Regions from separate parts of the Streptomyces sp. NPDC049627 genome, predicted to be linked through region 1. Evidence: riboswitches for the same ligand, from Rfam matches in the RefSeq annotation. Region 1 holds a riboswitch; each other region holds the start of a gene.

Region 1 (5,957 bases):
CGGCCGGTCGTGCTCCAGGGCTCCGTGGCGGTGCAGTTCCCGGGCGATCTGCAGATAGACGGGTGACTCGGTCACCTCCGCCGTCTCCACGATCCAGTCCACGCGTCGCTCGTCCGTCTCGGGGAGGTGCGCCTGGACGAAGCGCAGGGCATCCTCCTCGCTGAGCGGCTCCAGCTCCACGATCGCGGCGGACGTGCTCTCCAGGGGGCTGTGCGGCCGGGAGGCGATGACGAGGGGCAGCTTCTCCTCGTGGGCACGCTCGATGGCCCGCCGGATGATATTGTCCCGGTTCTGCTGGTGGTCGTCGTCGAGGAGCGCCTCTTCCAGTCCGTCGGCGATGACGACCGGCTTGTCGTCGGCGAGCAGCTGCTGCCAGACCCGCTCGGTCTTGCCGCGCGCGAGGATGCCGCGGGGTGCCTCGTCGGCGAAGCGCCGTCTGGCCATGCGTTCGAAGTTCAGGTCGGTGCCGTCGCTCGCGTCACGCAGCCGGATCGGCACGGGTACGGCGTTCTGCCGGGCCAGCAGTTCGGTGAGCCGTACCAGGACCGCGGTCTTGCCGACGCCGACGCCGCCGACCAGCAGATAGGGCCGGCGTGTGTCGCGTTCCCGCAGCCGTTCGGCGATGACCTGGGCGATCTCCTCGCGGCCCACGATCTCGGCGGTGTCCGGCCCGGCGGTGGGGACCAGTCGGTGGGGGTCGACCCGCGCCTTCGCGAGGTAGCGCCGCTTGGTCCACCGGTACCACCAGAACAGGAAGAGCGCGGCGGCGATCGACGCGGTGAGCACCGGGCCGACGAAGCGCATGACCGTCTCGAAGCCCCCCTGGTTCTCTTTCCGCCACTGCTCGAAGCCTGTCGTGTTCTGCGAGATCAGGATGTACAGGCCCTCCCCGACCCAGGCGAGCAGCGCGAGTGTGGCCACCAGCCAGACGGCCCGGGTGACATTGGTGTAGGAGATCCCCCGGCGCCACTTCTTGGGCCGGGTGGTGCCGCGGCGGGCCTCCAGACGGATCGTCAGCGTGTGCCAGTAACCCACGAACCCGCGCCCGGCCCAGCTGCCCGCCCGCCTCGGAGCCAGTGTCGCCATCGGCGCGTTGCGCGGCCGTTCCTTGCCGGGCGGGCGACGGACGAGCCTCGTCATCATGCGTCTCCTTCCGAGGAGGACTCTCGAAACGGAAGGGACCGCGGGCGCCGACACCTACCTCCATGGAAGCACTCGCAGCACGCCCCGCAACCCGGTCGAAAACCCCAGGCCCACAGCCGTCCCCGTCCGGCAGACTCGACGTCATGGACATCGTGATACGGCAGGTGGACAGCGCCGAGTACGAGGACCTCGGTGAGATCACCGCGCAGGCCTACCTCCAGGACGGTCTGCTCGACTTCGGTCACAGCGACGAGTACCTCGGCGAGCTCAGGGACGTGGCCAAGCGTGCGGCCGCCGCCGAGGTGCTGGTCGCCGTGCGGAACGGCCGCGTCGTCGGCGGCGTCACCCTCGTCCCGACCGGCGGCCCCCTGGCCGACATAGCGGGTCCCGGCGAGGCGGAGATCCGCATGCTGGCGGTCTCGCGGGAGGCCCGCGGCCAGGGCGCCGGCGAGGCCCTCGTACGGGCCTGTATCGACCGCGCACGGGCCACGGCGGGCTGCGTACGGATCGTCCTGTCGACCCAGCGCACCATGCACGGCGCGCACCGCATCTACGAACGTCTGGGCTTCGTCCGCACACCCGATCGGGACTGGAATCCGATCCCGCAGCTCTCCGACATCACTCTGCTCACCTATGAGTTGACGCTCTGAAACCACCCCGACACAACATCTGGGGGTGGCGTGGCGGGTGAGCACAAGATGTATGCTCTTGCTCGCTGTCGCCGCAGGGGAATCCGGTGCGAATCCGGAACTGTCCCGCAACGGTGTACTTGTGCATGTCTGTTCCCAGAAACGCCGTGCACAGGAGTCAGTCCGAGGACCTGCCGACAGTGCACCCGGCCGTCCGGCCGGCGTGCCCTGACGTCCGGGCTTCGTGGAGTGGGCCGGTGGACGCGACGCCGCGTGCGCTCGTGTGCTGCCCCCTGCCCTCCTGCGCGAGGCCCCGTGCCGAGCGAGGGAGAGCCCCCACGTGACCATCGCGCCAGCAGACCCGGCCTCAGCCGTCCCGACCGACGAGGACGCTCCGGGAACCGCGCTGCTGCGGATCCTGACCGAGCTGACCGCCGACCTCCCCGACGCCGACCCCGGCCGGGTCGCCGCCGCCGCGCTGCGCGGCCGGTCCGCCCGGGCGGACGAGACGGAGCTGCGCGAGCTGGCCACCGAGGCGGCGGCCGGCCTGATCTCCGAGGACCCCGCCTACTCGCGGCTGGCCGCGCGGCTGCTGACCGTCAGCATCGCCGCGGAGGCCGCCTCGCAGGGTGTCACGTCGTTCACGGAGTCCGTGGCGGTCGGGCACCGCGAGGGCCTCATCGCCGACCGGACCGCCGAGTTCGCGCGGATCCACGCCGCCCGCCTCGACGCGCTCGTCGACCCGGCCGCCGACGACCGCTTCGGCTACTTCGGTCTGCGCACCCTGCACAGCCGCTACCTCCTGCGGCACCCCCTCACCCGCAAGGTCATCGAGACGCCCCAGCACTTCATGCTGCGCGTCGCCGCCGGGCTGGCCGAGGACGACACGACCAGGTCGGTGGACGAAGTCGCCGCGCTCTACGGGCTCATGAGCCGCCTCGACTACCTCCCCTCCTCCCCCACCCTCTTCAACTCCGGCACCCGGCACCCCCAGATGTCGTCCTGCTACCTCCTCGACTCCCCGCTGGACGAGCTGGACTCCATCTACGACCGCTACCACCAGGTCGCCCGCCTCTCGAAGCACGCCGGCGGCATCGGGCTGTCGTACTCCCGTATCCGCAGCCGGGGTTCGCTGATCCGCGGCACCAACGGCCACTCCAACGGCATCGTCCCGTTCCTGAAGACCCTCGACGCCTCCGTCGCCGCCGTGAACCAGGGCGGCCGGCGCAAGGGTGCCGCCGCGGTCTACCTGGAGACCTGGCACTCCGACATCGAGGAGTTCCTGGAGCTGCGCGACAACACCGGCGAGGACGCCCGCCGTACGCACAACCTGAACCTCGCGCACTGGATCCCGGACGAGTTCATGCGACGGGTGGGCGCCGACGAGCAGTGGAGCCTGTTCTCCCCCGCCGACGTGCCCGAGCTGGTCGACCTGTGGGGCGAGGAGTTCGACGCGGCGTACCGGAAGGCGGAGGCGGCGGGGCTCGCGAAGAAGACCATCCCCGCCCGTGACCTGTACGGCCGCATGATGCGTACCCTCGCGCAGACCGGCAACGGGTGGATGACCTTCAAGGACGCCGCCAACCGCACCGCCAACCAGACGGCGCTGCCCGGGCACGTCGTCCACTCCTCGAACCTGTGCACCGAGATCCTGGAGGTCACGGACGACGGGGAGACGGCGGTCTGCAACCTGGGGTCCGTGAACCTCGGCGCGTTTGTGGACACGGCGACCGGTGACATCGACTGGGAGCGCCTCGACGCCACCGTCCGCACCGCCGTCACGTTCCTCGACCGTGTCGTCGACATCAACTTCTACCCGACCGAGCAGGCGGGCCGCTCCAACGCCAAGTGGCGCCCGGTGGGCCTCGGCGCGATGGGCCTGCAGGACGTCTTCTTCAAGCTGCGCCTGCCCTTCGACTCGGCCGAGGCGAAGCAGCTGTCCACCCGTATCGCCGAGCGCATCATGCTCGCCGCGTACGAGGCCTCCGCCGATCTCGCCGAGCGCAGCGGACCCCTTCCGGCCTGGGCGAAGACGCGTACGGCCCGTGGGGTCCTGCACCCCGACCACTACGACGCCGAGCTCACCTGGCCGGAGCGCTGGGCGGCCCTGCGCAGCCGTATCGCCACGACCGGCATGCGCAACAGCCTCCTCCTCGCCATCGCCCCGACCGCCACCATCGCGTCCATCGCCGGTGTCTACGAGTGCATCGAGCCACAGGTCTCCAACCTGTTCAAGCGCGAGACGCTGTCCGGCGAGTTCCTCCAGGTCAACTCCTACCTGGTAAAGGACCTCAAGGAACTCGGTGTCTGGGACGCCCGCACCCGTGAGGCGCTGCGCGATTCCAACGGTTCGGTGCAGGACTTCGCGTGGATCCCGGCGGACGTACGGGCCCTGTACCGCACGGCCTGGGAGATCCCGCAGCGCGGCCTCATCGACATGGCCGCCGCCCGCACCCCGTTCCTCGACCAGTCCCAGTCCCTGAACCTCTTCCTGGAGACGCCGACCATCGGCAAGCTCTCCTCGATGTACGCGTACGCCTGGAAGTCGGGCCTGAAGACGACGTACTACCTGCGCTCGCGCCCGGCGACCCGCATCGCCCGCGCCGCCCAGGCCGCCATCCCCGTACAGCAGCCGGCCCCCGAAGAGGCCGTCGCCTGCTCCCTGGAAAACCCCGAGTCCTGCGAGGCCTGCCAGTAATGTCCACCCGTAACACGAACCTTCTCGACCCGGGCTTCGAGCTGACCCTGCGGCCCATGCGCTACCCGGACTTCTACGAGCGCTACCGGGACGCCATCAAGAACACCTGGACGGTGGAGGAGGTGGACCTCCACTCGGACGTCGCCGACCTCGCGAAGCTGACGCCGGAGGAGCAGCACCTCATCGGCCGCCTGGTCGCCTTCTTCGCGACCGGTGACTCGATCGTCGCGAACAACCTGGTGCTGACCCTGTACAAGCACATCAACTCCCCGGAGGCGCGCCTGTACCTGTCGCGCCAGCTCTTCGAGGAGGCCGTGCACGTCCAGTTCTATCTGACGCTGCTGGACACCTATCTCCCCGACCCGGAGGACAGGGCGGCCGCCTTCGCCGCGGTGGAGAACATCCCGTCCATCCGCGAAAAGGCGCAGTTCTGCTTCAAGTGGATGGACTCGGTCGAGAAGCTCGACCGGCTGGAGTCCCAGGCCGACCGCCGCCGCTTCCTGCTGAACCTCATCTGCTTCGCCGCGTGCATCGAGGGCCTGTTCTTCTACGGCGCCTTCGCGTACGTCTACTGGTTCCGCAGCCGGGGCCTGCTGCACGGTCTGGCGACCGGCACCAACTGGGTGTTCCGCGACGAGACGATGCACATGTCGTTCGCGTTCGACGTGGTCGACACCGTCCGCAAGGAGGAGCCGGAGCTCTTCGACGACCAGCTCCAGCAGCAGGTCACCGACATGCTGAAGGAGGCCGTCGAGGCCGAGCTGCAGTTCGCGCGCGACCTGTGCGGTGACGGCCTCCCCGGCATGAACACCGACTCCATGCGGCAGTACCTGGAGTGTGTCGCCGACCAGCGCCTGACGCGCCTCGGCTTCGCCCCGGTGTACGGCTCCGAGAACCCCTTCTCCTTCATGGAGCTGCAGGGCGTTCAGGAGCTCACCAACTTCTTCGAGCGGCGTCCGTCGGCTTACCAGGTCGCCGTGGAGGGCACGGTCGACCTGGACGAGGACTTCTAGCCCGCGGCTACTTCAACGCCACCGCGTCCCCGGCCGACACGACCCTCGCGGTCGTCGTCGTGCCGGGGAAGTACCAGCGCCAGCTGCCGGCCGAGGTGACGGTCACCTTGGTGCTGAGCTTGCCGGCGTCGCCCGTCTTCACGGTCCTGACGGTGCTGTAGTGGGTGTTCGCGCCGGCCGGCCGGAACTGGAGCTTGACCTCCTGTCCCGTGAACCCGTGGTACTTCAGGTCCTCCCAGTTCGACCGGGACAGCTTGCCGGCGACGGTGAGCGTCGCGCCCTTGGCGACCGGCTCCGGGGTCGCGTCCGTCGTCAGCTTCGAGGCGCGCTTCATCTTGAACTCCGCGATGCGGTCGGAGATCCAGTAGTCGCCGTCGTTGGCCTTGACGGTGGCGTTGACCTGCCAGGTGCCGGCGACCTTGTTGGAGTCGATGTCGTCGCTGCCGGCGATCCACGCGGGGTCGATCTTCATCG
Region 2 (5,957 bases), on a different contig from region 1:
TGGGGAGCCCATGGCGCAGGTGTACGACCACGGCGGCGGCGTCCGGTCCCTCCGGGTCCCCATCCCCGACAACCCACTCGGCCACACCCTCGTGTACGTCGTCGACACCGACCGCGGCCCGGTGCTCATCGACACCGGCTGGGACGACCCGGCCTCCTGGGACGCCCTCGCCGAGGGCCTGACGGCGTGCGGCACCGCGGCCGCCGAGATCCACGGCGTGGTCATCACCCATCACCACCCCGACCACCACGGCCTCTCCGGCAAGGTGCGCGAGGCCTCCGGTGCCTGGATCGCGATGCACGCGGCGGACGCGGCGATCGTACGGCGCACCCGCGCGACCCACCCCGAGCGCTGGTTCTCCTACATGGCGGACAAGCTCACCGCGGCCGGCGCCCCCGACGCCCACGTGTCCCCGCTCCGCACCGCCCGCCGAACCCGGCCCCTGCCCGGCTTCTCCCCCGCCGCTCCCGACCGCGAGATCGTCCCCGGCGAACTCCTCGACCTCCCCGGCCGCCGCCTGCGCGCCATCTGGACCCCGGGCCACACGCCCGGCCATGTCTGTCTGCACCTGGAGGAGGAGCACCCGTCCCGGCTCCCGGGCCACGGCCGCCTGTTCTCCGGCGACCACGTGCTCCCCGAGATCACCCCGCACATCGGCCTGTACGAGGACCCCGACGACACGACCGTCACCGACCCCCTCGGCGACTACCTCGACTCCCTCGAACGCGTCGGCCGTCTCGCCCCCGCCGAGATCCTCCCGGCCCACCAGTACGCGTTCACCGACGCGCCCGCCCGCGTACGGCAGTTGCTGACCCACCACGAGGAACGCCTCACCGGACTCCTGGCGTTGCTGTCCGAGCCCCTCACCCCCTGGCAGCTCGCCGAGCGCATGGAGTGGAACCGGCCCTGGGACCAGATCCCCTACGGCTCACGGAACATCGCGATCGCGGAGGCCGAGTCGCATCTGCGGCGGCTGGTGAAGCTGGGGCGGGCGGAGGCGGTGGCGGGGAGCGAGCCGGTGACGTACGTGGCGGTGTGATCGGATCGTGCCCCCGGGTTCCCGGCTGGTACCAAGGGACCCATGGACCCCTTGGAGCAACTCCTCTCCGAACGCGCCTGCGAGCGTCTGATCCTCGACTTCGTCCACCGCCTCGACCTCTGCGAACCCGCCTCCGTGGCCGAGTTGTTCACCGAGGACGGCCGGTGGGAGTGGCCCCCTCCGGGAGACGGACGGCGCTCGGAGGGGCGCGAGGCGCTGCGGGCGTACTTCGGCGCACGGCCTGCGGACAAGCTCTCGCGGCGGATCATGTCCAACATCCGCGTCACGGTGACCTCCCCTGAAACGGCCGAGGCGACGTCGTACTTCACGACGTACCGCGTCGAAGGCTGGACGGGCGGCATGGTCCCGGCCGGTCCGCCCGTGCAGGTCGGCCACTACGAGGACACCTTCCGCCGCGTCGACGGCCGGTGGCTGCTGGCCTCCCGCACCCTGCACCTGCCGTTCGGCGGCCCCACGCCGAGGGTCGACAACTAGGCTGCTCCGCTGGGCCCGCCCCTCCGGTCACGCATGAACGTACGGATCAATTGCTCGGCGTCACCGAGAAGTTCGACCTCACGCGACGTCATCGTCGGATTGGCAGCCCGGCGCCGCAGCGCCCCCGCCAGGCCGTCCTCCGTGAGGTCGGAGGGGTCGGCGAGCAGGGCGGCAAGGAGGGGGCGGGCGAGTTCGGCGAAGGGACCGTCGTCCACGGCGACCTGGGCGAGGATCACCGCGGAGGAGCCCCAGTCCAGGCCGGGGTCGCCGTCCCGTGCGTTGTCCCAGTCGATCACGTACGGACCGTCGGGCGTGAGGATGACGTTGTCCGGGTGCAGGTCCAGATGCAGCACCGAACCCGGCGACCGATGTGCGGGGAGGCGGTGCAGCTGCCGCAGCAGGCGGGCGAGGATGCCGCCCGCCTCGTCCGCGCCCATCGCCCCCTCCGTCAGCGCGCGCAGCATCGTCGGCCCCGACAGCCGCTGCATCACCAGGTCGGTCCGCGAGGAATCGGCGAGCCTCACCCGCGGCGCCGGATAGCCGTGTTCGCGCACATGCGCCATCACCGCGCCCTCGGCCCGCGCGTCCCCGTACCCGTCCCGGAAGCGGCGCAGCACCCACGCCTCGTCGATCTCGTACACGTCGGCGGTACGCCCCGACCCGAGCAGTCTGCCCACGGTCTCCTCAGCCATGGCCCGAACCTACCCGCCCCCGCAGGCGGCCCTCGGGGGTCTGGTTACGGCCGGGTAGAGTGGCGGCGTCGTCATCACACCCGTACGGGGGGAAGCCGGTGCAAATCCGGCGCTGACCCGCAACCGTGAGCCACGCAGTGGCAAGCCGGATCGCCCCGCACAGGTCTTGTGACCGGCTCACGTGCACCGGCAACCGGCCGGCGCACGGCACCGTCGAGGTACGGAGCCGAGCCGCCCGGGGGTCTTCCCTGTGCTGCCCGGTTCCCTCAGGGAAGGGCACCCGCCGATCATGTACGTCCGCCGCAGCGCCGCGGCCCTGGCCGCCACCGTCGCGATCGGCACGGCCGTTGCCACGCCCGCAGTCGCCGCCGATTCCTCCCCGTCCCCGTCGCCGTCCGTGGCGATCCCCGCCGGGCTGTACGGCGACGCCGACCCGACGTACGACGGGGTGTGGCGGCAGTCCCTCGCACTCATCGCGCAGAAGCGGATGAAGCTGGAGCCCGCCGCCAAGGCGATCGACTGGCTGACCGGACAGCAGTGCGCCAACGGGTCGTTCGCGGCATTTCGCGCCGCCCCGTCGAAGGCGTGCGACGCCAAGGTCATGGTGGACACCAACAGCACGGCCGTCGCCGTCCAGGGCCTGGCCGCGGTCGGCGAGCACGACGCCGAGGTCGAGAAGGCGGTGACCTGGCTGAAGTCGGTGCAGAACAAGGACGGCGGCTGGGGCTACACGCCCGGAGGGGCCAGCGACGCCAACTCGACCTCGGTCGTGATCGGCGCGCTCAACGCCGTCGGCACCGACCCCGCCGAGGTCCGCAGGGACGGCAAGTCGTCCTACGACGCCCTGCTCAAGCTCGCCCTGCCGTGCGCGAAGGGCGGCGCCTTCGCCTACCAGCCCGACAAGAAGGGCACGTTGTCGGCCAACGCGGACGCGACGGCAGCGGCCGTCGTCGCCGCGTCGGGCCAGGGCATGCTGACGGCGAAGGCGGGCGACAAGGCGGAGGAGGCCGCCTGCGCCGACGGCGCCCGCCTCACCCCGGAGCAGGCGGCGGCCAACGGCGCCGCCTACCTCGGCAAGGCACTCGACAAGGACGGCCACCTGAAGTCCGCCCTCGCGGGCGCCGAGGACCAGCCCGACTACGGCAACACCGCGGACGCCGTCGTCGCGCTCGCCGTACAGGGTGGTGAGCCTGCTGCCCGGAAGCCTCTGCGCTGGCTGGAGAAGAACGCCGCGAGCTGGGCGAAGCAGAGCGGCCCCGCCGCCTACGCCCAGTTGATCCTCGCCGCCGACGCGGCGGGCGCCGACCCGCGGGACTTCGGCGGCACGGACCTGGTCGAGCAGCTCAACGCGACGGGCCCGGCGCCCCAGAAGGCGGCGGACAAGCAGGAGGCGAAGGAGGACGACGACAATCCCTTCGGCGCCTGGTGGTACATCGGCGTCTTCCTGGTCGTGGGCATCGGCATCGGCTTCCTGCTGAGCGGCCGCAACAAGGGCGGACGGCAGTGATCCGCCGCGCGCTCGCTCCGCTTCTGGCCGCGCTGGTCCTCCTGACCGCCGCGGCCCAGGCCGCCCAGGCGGCCGGCTACCGCTACTGGTCCTTCTGGGACCACGACGGCGGCAAGTGGACGTACGCCACGCAAGGGCCCTCCACCGCCCGCCCGTCCGACGGCGACGTCCAGGGCTTCCGCTTCGCCGTGAGCGAGGACTCCGAGGACGCGGCGAAGCCGAGGGGCGCGGCGGAGTTCGCGGTGATCTGTGCGAGGACGCCCGCGCAGGAGGACAAGAAGCGGGTGGCCCTGGTCCTCGACTTCGGCACGCCGGCGGACGCCCCGTCGGGCGAGACGCCGCCGGCCCGCCGTACGGCATGCGCACGGGTGCCCACCGACGCAACGACGGCGGAGGCCCTGGCCGCGGTGGCCAAGCCCCTGCGGTACGACACGAACGCCCTGTTGTGCGCGATAGCGGGGTATCCGGAGAAGGGGTGCGGGGAGCAGGTGTCGGGGGCCGGAGAGCCGACGGCTGACGGCAAGTCGACGGCTTCCGAGAAGTCCGCGAAGGAGAAGGGCGCATCGGACGACAACGGCCCGTCGCTTGGCTTGGTGGCCGGAGGCGCCGTGGTGGCCGTACTGGGAGCGGCGGCGCTGTGGCAGGCACGCCGGCGTCGGCATGCGTAACTGCGGGCAGCTGCACCCCGGTGCCTGGTGGCTCTGGTCCCTCGCCCTGGGCACCGCAGCCACCCGCACCACCAACCCCCTCCTCCTCGCCCTCCTCACAGCGACGTCCGCCTACGTAGTGGTGACGTGCCGCCCCGACACCCCCTCCGCCCGCTCCTACACCGCATTCCTCAAACTCGCACTCGCCGTCCTCCTCATCCGCCTCCTCTTCGCCACCGCCCTGGGCTCCCCCCTGCCCGGCACCCACGTGATCGTCACGCTCCCCGAACTCCCCCTGCCCCACTGGGCACAGGGCATCCGCCTGGGCGGCGAGGTCACCGCCGAAACCCTCCTCTTCGCTCTCTACGACGGCCTGAGACTCGCCACGCTCCTCATCTGCGTGGGCGCGGCGAACTCCCTGGCCAGCCCCACCCGCCTCCTGAAGTCCCTCCCCGGCGCCCTGTACGAGATGGGGGTGGCGGTGGTGGTCGCCCTCACCTACGCCCCCCACCTGATCGCCGACGTCCAGCGCCTGCGCGCCGCCCGCCGCCTGCGCGGCCGCCCCGACACCGGCATCCGCGGCCTCCTGCACGTCGGACTCCCGGTCCTGGAAGGCGCGTTGGAACGCTCGGTCGCCCTGGCCGCCGCGATGGACGCCCGCGGCTACGGCCGTACCGCCGACGTCCCGCCCCGCGTCCGCCGTACGACCGCCGCCCTCACCCTCGGCGGTCTGCTGGGCGTCTGCGCGGGAACGTACGGCCTCCTCACCGCCGAAGGCGGCACCTACGGCCTTCCGGCCCTCCTCGTCGGACTCGTCGCCGCCCTGGCGGGGCTCCGCCTCGGCGGTCGCCGTACCCTGCGCACCCGTTACCGCCCGGACCGCTGGGACGCCCGCGCCTGGCTGGTCGCCGGTTCCGGCGCGGCCGTCGCCGCCCTGCTGACCCTCGCCGCGGCCCGCGACCCGGCGGCCCTGCACCCGGGCGTGATCCCCCTCGTCGCCCCCACCCTTCCCCTGTGGCCCGCGGCGGCGGTCCTCCTCGGCCTGCTCCCGGCCTTCATCAGCCCCTCACCCCGCACTCCCGCCGCCCCCAAGGAGCCGTCGTGATCCGCTTCGAGAACGTGTCGGTGACGTACGACGGCGCCCCCGAACCCACCGTCCAGGGCGTCGACTTCGAGGTCCCGGAAGGCGAACTCGTCCTCCTCGTCGGCCCGTCGGGCGTCGGCAAGTCCACCGTCCTCGGCGCCGTGAGCGGACTCGTCCCGCACTTCACCGGCGGCACCCTGCGCGGCCGCGTCACGGTGGCCGGCCGGGACACCCGCACCCACAAGCCCCGCGAACTCGCGGACGTGGTGGGCACGGTGGGCCAGGATCCCCTCTCCCACTTCGTGACCGACACCGTCGAGGACGAACTGGCCTACGGCATGGAGTCACTGGGCCTCGCCCCCGACGTCATGCGCCGCCGCGTCGAGGAGACCCTGGACCTCCTCGGCCTCACCGACCTCCGGGGCCGCCCCATCGCCACCCTCTCCGGCGGCCAGCAGCAGCGCGTGGCGATCGGCTCGGTCCTCACCCCCCA
Region 3 (5,957 bases), on a different contig from region 1:
CCCCGCTGGTCGCGGGCATCGCCGCGATGCTGGCCACCCGCCTGACGTACTCCCTCGGCAAGAAGGCCGACGGCAACGCGTCCAAGAAGGGCTACCGCGCCGGCCAGATAGCCTCCGCAGGCCTGGTCTCCCTCGCCCACGGCACCAACGACGCGCAGAAGACGATGGGCATCATCACCCTCGCCCTGGTCGCCGGCGGCACCCTCGCCCCCGACTCCGACCCTCCCACCTGGGTCATCCTCTCCGCGGGTCTGGCCATCGCGCTCGGCACCTACCTCGGCGGCTGGCGCATCATCCGCACCATGGGCAAGGGCCTGACCGACCTCCAGCCGCAGCAGGGCTTCGCCGCCCAGACCAGCGCGGCGACGGTCATCCTGGCCTCCTCCCACCTCGGCTTCTCCCTCTCCACCACGCACTCCGTCTCCGGCTCGGTGATGGGTGCGGGTCTCGGCCGCAAGGGCGGCGTCGTCCGCTGGTCGACCGCCACCCGCATGTTCGTCGCCTGGGGCCTCACGCTCCCGGCCGCCGCGCTGGTCGGCGCGCTCGCGGAGTACGTGACGGGCTTCGGCAACTGGGGCACGGCCCTCGTGGCGGTCTTCCTGGTCGCCTCCAGCGCCGCGATCTGGAAGCTCTCCCGCCGCGAGGTCGTCGACCACACCAACGTCAACGAGTCCGACGAGCCGGCCGGCGTGGTGACCACGGCCATCGCCGCCGTGACCCCGCCCCCGGCGGGTACGGTGACCGAGGACCTCGCGGCCACGATCCCGGCCCCGGCGACCGAACCGGCGACCTCGCCGGCCACCACGGTCTGAGCCCCGCCCACTCGGTAACGAAGGAATCAGCAGCATGAAGATCGACTGGGCGGCTCTCGGCTCCGTCTTCGGCGTCAGCCTCGTGGTCACGGTGGCCCTGGTGGGCCTGTTCACCCTCGGCATCGCGGGCCTGTCCCGCCAGGAGAAGGCCTCGGCCCAGGGCGGCTCGGCCGCCCTCGCGGTCACCGGCGCATACGCGTGCTTCGCGGCGTGTGCGGCGGCTGTGGGGTACGGGATCTATCTGATCGTGGCCTGACACGCCCCGCCTCTTTTGTCCGCCCTGTCGGCGGTCGCCCAACGGCGACGTCGGCAGGGCGGTTCCATGTCCGCGCAGCCGGGTGTGAACAGGCGCGCCCCGTCCGCCGTGTGGGGTTCTGCACACTCCCCCACCGCAGGTCAACAGCAAGTTGACGCCCCTTCCAACCCCGTGGTGGACTGCCGGAGCCATGTACGGCGGCAGGAGAGGAAGCCGGTGTGAATCCGGCGCGGTCCCGCCACTGTCACCGGGGTAGATAGCCCCGGGAGCCAGGAACTCTCACCGCCGGTCTCGTCGAACCAGGGCGTGGACACCCTGAGTGAGGACATAACGCGATGCTCGCCTGCCGATCGAGATGCAGTGCCGGACCCACGTCTGAACCGACGGTCGGCTGACCCCGATGCGTGCCGATCGCGTCTTCGCGTACGGCGCCGCCGCCGGACTTCTCGGTGATCTGCTGCTCGGCGACCCGCGCCGGGGGCACCCGGTCGCCGCGTTCGGGCGGGCCGCCGGTGCCGTGGAGAAGGTGCTGTGGCGGGATCACCGCGGATGGGGCGTGCTGCACACCGCCGTGTGTGCGGGCGGTGCGGCCGCACTCGGCGCCGTGGCGCAGCACGTCGTACGTCCCTCCCGTACCGCCTCCGTCGCGCTGACCGCCGCCGCCACCTGGGCCGTTGTCGGCGGGACCTCACTCGCGCGCGAGGCGCGGGTCATCGGGCGGGCCCTCGAAGCGGGGGACGTCGAGGGAGCCAGGGAGCGACTGCCGCATCTGTGCGGGCGGGATCCTCAGTCGCTGGATGCGGACGGGATCGCCCGGGCCGTCGTCGAGTCCGTTGCCGAGAACACCTCGGACGCGGTGGTGGGGGCGCTCGTGTGGGGGGCTGTCGGCGGTGTGCCGGGGCTGCTCGGGTTCCGGGCCGTGAACACGCTGGACGCCATGGTGGGGCACCGGTCGCCCAAGTACCGGCGCTACGGCTGGGCTTCGGCCCGGCTCGACGACGTGGCGGGCTGGCCGGGCGCGCGGCTGACCGCCGTACTGGCCGCCGTCGCGGGGGGTGACCCGCGGGGCGCCGTACGGGCCTGGCGTGCCGATGCCGCGCAGCACCCGAGCCCCAACGCCGGGCCCGTCGAGGCCTCGTTCGCGGGGGCCCTCGGGGTGCGGCTGGGCGGGACGCTGTCGTACGGCGGGCGGGTCGAGCACCGGCCCGTGCTGAACGGGGCGACCGGACGCGCCGTCCGGGTCGCGGACATCGAGCGTGCCGTACGCCTCTCGCAGCGCGTGAGCCGCCTCGCGCTGGGCGTGTGCGTCGGCGCACGGCTCTTGACACGAGGCCGCTTCAGGAGAGGACGTACGTCATGACGGGTGGTGGGCTTCTCGTCGCCGGTACCACCTCCGACGCCGGGAAGAGCGTCGTCACGGCCGGGATCTGCCGGTGGCTGGTGCGGCAGGGCGTCAAGGTCGCGCCCTTCAAGGCGCAGAACATGTCCCTCAATTCGTTCGTCACCCGGGAGGGTGCGGAGATCGGGCGGGCGCAGGCCATGCAGGCGCAGGCCTGTCGCGTCGAGCCGACCGCGCTGATGAATCCCGTGCTGCTCAAGCCCGGTGGCGAGCAGAGCAGCCAAGTCGTGCTGCTGGGCAAGCCGGTGGGTGAGCTGAGCGCCCGCGGATACCACGGCGGGCGGCAGCAGAAGTTGCTCGGGACCGTGCTCGACTGTCTTGCCGAGTTGCGGGGCACGTATGACGCGGTGATCTGTGAGGGGGCGGGAAGTCCCGCCGAGATCAACCTCCGGCGGACCGACATCGTGAACATGGGGATCGCCCGGAACGCCGGGCTGCCCGTGCTCGTGGTCGGGGACATCGACCGCGGCGGCGTCTTCGCCTCGTTCTTCGGCACCGTCGCACTCCTCAGCCCCGAGGACCAGGCGCTCGTCGCCGGGTTCCTCGTCAACAAGTTCCGGGGGGACGTCAGCCTTCTGGAGCCGGGGCTGGACATGCTGCACGGGCTCACCGGGCGGCGGACGTACGGCGTGCTGCCCTTCCGGCACGGGCTCGGCATCGACGAGGAGGACGGGCTGCGCGTGTCCCTGCGCGGGACCGTGCGGGAGTCGAACACCGCCCCGCCCGTGGGCGAGGACGTGCTCCGGGTCGCCGTCTGTGCGATCCCCCTGATGTCCAACTTCACCGACGTCGACGCCCTGGCCGCCGAGCCGGGTGTCGTCGTGCGGTTCGTGGACCGGCCGGAGGAGCTCGCCGACGCGGACCTGGTGGTGATCCCCGGCACGCGGGGAACCGTGCGCGCCCTGGAGTGGCTGCGGGAGCGGGGGCTCGCCGAGGCCCTCGTGCGCCGGGCCGCCGAGCAGCGGCCCGTCCTCGGCATCTGCGGTGGCTTCCAGGTGCTCGGTGAGCACATCGAGGACGACGTCGAGAGCCGCAAGGGGCAGGTGGAGGGGCTCGGTGTGCTGCCCGTGCGGGTGCGGTTCGCGCGGGAGAAGACCCTCACCCGGCCGACCGGGGAAGCTCTCGGCGAGCACGTCGAGGGCTATGAGATCCACCACGGGGTCGCCGAGGTCATGGGCGGCGAACCCTTCTTGGACGGCTGCCGGGTCGGCCAGACCTGGGGCACGCACTGGCACGGTTCGCTGGAGTCGGACGGCTTCCGGCGGGCCTTCCTGCGGGAGGTGGCGACCGCCGCGGGCCGCCGCTTCCTGCCGGCCGCCGACACCTCGTTCGCCGCGCTGCGCGAGGAGCAGCTCGACCGGCTCGGCGACCTGATCGAACAGCACGCGGACACGGACGCGCTCTGGCGGCTCATCGAGTCGGGCGCGCCGCAAGGACTGCCTTTCATTCCACCGGGAGCGCCCGCATGAGCACTGTGTTGTTGTTGTCGACCGCCGACACGGATCTGCTGGCGGCCCGGGCCGCCTCGGACGCCGACTACCGGATCGGCAACCCGACGCGCGTGGACGTCGACGGCGAACTGCCCGCGCTGCTCGACGGCGCGGACATCGCCGTCGTACGGCTGCTGGGCGGCAAGCGGGCCTGGGAGGACGGGCTCGCCAAGCTGAAGGCGTCCGGTGTGCCGACCGTGCTGCTGGGCGGCGAGGCCGTCCCCGACGCGGAGTTGATGGCCGAGTCGTCCGTCCCGGCCGGTGTCGTGGCCGAGGCGCTGAAGTACCTCGTCGAGGGCGGGCCCGCCAACCTCACCGAACTGGCGCGGTTCCTCTCCGACACCGTGCTGCTGACGGGCGAGGGGTTCGTCGAGCCGCAGAAGATGCCCGAGTACGGCGTCCACGGCGAGCGTCCGCTGGTCAGCGGTCGGCCGACCGTCGGCGTGCTCTTCTACCGGGCCCATGAGCTGAGCGGCAACACCGCTTTCGTGGACACCCTGTGCGACGCCGTCGAGGCACGCGGCGCCAACGCCCTTCCCGTGTACTGCGGTTCGCTGCGGGGCGCGGACGCGGGACTGTTCGAGATCCTCGGCAAGGCCGACGCCCTCGTCGCCACCGTCCTCGCGGCGGGCGGCACCCACGCCTCGCAGGCGTCGGCGGGCGGTGACGAGGAATCCTGGGACATCGGGGCGCTCGCCGACCTGAACATCCCGGTGCTGCAAGGCCTCTGCCTCACCTCGACCCGGGCCGCCTGGGACGAGTCCGACGCCGCCCTCTCCCCCATGGACGCGGCGATGCAGGTCGCGATCCCCGAGTTCGACGGCCGCATCGTCACCGTCCCGTTCTCCTTCAAGGAGCAGGGCCCGGACGACGTGCCCGTGTACGTCGCCGACCCGGAGCGGGCCGCGCGGGTCGCCGGGATCGCCGTACGGCACGCGCAGTTGAAGCACAAGCCGAACGCCGACAAGAAGCTCGCGCTCGTCTTCACCGCCTACCCGACCAAGCACTCGCGCGTCGGCAACGCGGTCGGCCTGGACACGCCCGCGTCGGCGGTACGGGTCCTGGACGCGCTCAAGCAGGTCGGGTACGGGCTCACCGAGTACCCGGACAACGGCGACGAGCTGATCCACCGGCTCATCGAGGCCGGCGGACACGACGTGGAGTGGCTGACGGAGGACCAGCTGGCCGCCGCGCCCGCCCGGGTGCCGCTGGCCGACTATCAGGCGTGGTTCGACAAGCTCGACCCGGAGCTCAGGGACGCGATGCTGGAGGCGTGGGGTGAGCCGCCGGGGTCGCTGTACGTCGACGGGGACGACATCGTCCTCGCCTCCCTCCAGTTCGGGAACGTCGTCGTCATGATCCAGCCGCCACGCGGCTTCGGTGAGAACCCGATCGCGATCTACCACGACCCGGACATGCCGCCGTCGCACCACTACATGGCCGCGTACAGGTGGCTGGAGAACTCGTTCGGCGCCGACGCCATCGTGCACATGGGCAAGCACGGCACGATGGAGTGGCTGCCGGGCAAGGGGCTGGGCCTGAGCGGTGGCTGCGCCCCGGACGCCGTCCTCGGCGATCTGCCGCTCGTCTACCCCTTCATCGTCAACGACCCCGGCGAGGGCACCCAGGCCAAGCGCCGCGGTCACGCCACCGTCGTCGACCACCTGGTGCCGCCGATGGCGCGCGCCGACACCTACGGCGACCTGGCCAAGCTGGAGCAGCTCCTCGACGAGTACGCGCTGGTCTCGGACCTGGACCCGACGAAGGCGCCGGCGGTCCGGGCGCAGATCTGGACCCTCGTCAAGGCGGCCGAGCTCCATCACGACCTGCATGTCGACGAGCAGCCGGACGACGACGAGTTCGACGAGTTCGTCATGCACATCGACGGCTATCTGTGCGAGATCAAGGACGTGCAGATCCGCGACGGACTGCACATCCTGGGCGGCGGCCCGGTGGGCGAGCCGCGCGTCAACCTCGTGCTGGCCGTGCTGCGCGCCTCG

What was found. Region 1 has a riboswitch for cobalamin ahead of ACIBU0_RS10850 (ribonucleoside-diphosphate reductase subunit alpha). Riboswitches for the same ligand answer to the same signal wherever they lie in the genome.
Region 2: another riboswitch for cobalamin. It lies ahead of ACIBU0_RS15560 (prenyltransferase/squalene oxidase repeat-containing protein); the one in region 1 lies ahead of ACIBU0_RS10850 (ribonucleoside-diphosphate reductase subunit alpha).
Region 3: another riboswitch for cobalamin. It lies ahead of ACIBU0_RS22410 (cobalamin biosynthesis protein); the one in region 1 lies ahead of ACIBU0_RS10850 (ribonucleoside-diphosphate reductase subunit alpha).

The regions. Positions count from the first base shown of each region.
Region 1 is NZ_JBITLW010000003.1:377,292-383,248, reverse strand. It holds gene ACIBU0_RS10860 (NACHT domain-containing protein) at 1-1,143, opposite strand, end outside; gene ACIBU0_RS10855 (GNAT family N-acetyltransferase) at 1,287-1,793, shown strand; cobalamin riboswitch at 1,836-1,986, shown strand; gene ACIBU0_RS10850 (ribonucleoside-diphosphate reductase subunit alpha) at 2,113-4,470, shown strand; gene ACIBU0_RS10845 (ribonucleotide-diphosphate reductase subunit beta) at 4,470-5,483, shown strand; gene ACIBU0_RS10840 (hypothetical protein) at 5,491-5,957, opposite strand, start outside.
Region 2 is NZ_JBITLW010000005.1:234,150-240,106, forward strand. It holds gene ACIBU0_RS15545 (MBL fold metallo-hydrolase) at 11-1,039, shown strand; gene ACIBU0_RS15550 (nuclear transport factor 2 family protein) at 1,082-1,534, shown strand; gene ACIBU0_RS15555 (phosphotransferase) at 1,531-2,226, opposite strand; cobalamin riboswitch at 2,268-2,403, shown strand; gene ACIBU0_RS15560 (prenyltransferase/squalene oxidase repeat-containing protein) at 2,516-3,733, shown strand; gene ACIBU0_RS15565 (SCO2322 family protein) at 3,730-4,401, shown strand; gene ACIBU0_RS15570 (energy-coupling factor transporter transmembrane component T) at 4,394-5,485, shown strand; gene ACIBU0_RS15575 (ABC transporter ATP-binding protein) at 5,482-5,957, shown strand, end outside.
Region 3 is NZ_JBITLW010000008.1:64,253-70,209, forward strand. It holds gene ACIBU0_RS22400 (anion permease) at 1-812, shown strand, start outside; gene ACIBU0_RS22405 (hypothetical protein) at 847-1,068, shown strand; cobalamin riboswitch at 1,226-1,368, shown strand; gene ACIBU0_RS22410 (cobalamin biosynthesis protein) at 1,469-2,428, shown strand; gene ACIBU0_RS22415 (cobyric acid synthase) at 2,425-3,936, shown strand; gene cobN (cobaltochelatase subunit CobN) at 3,933-5,957, shown strand, end outside.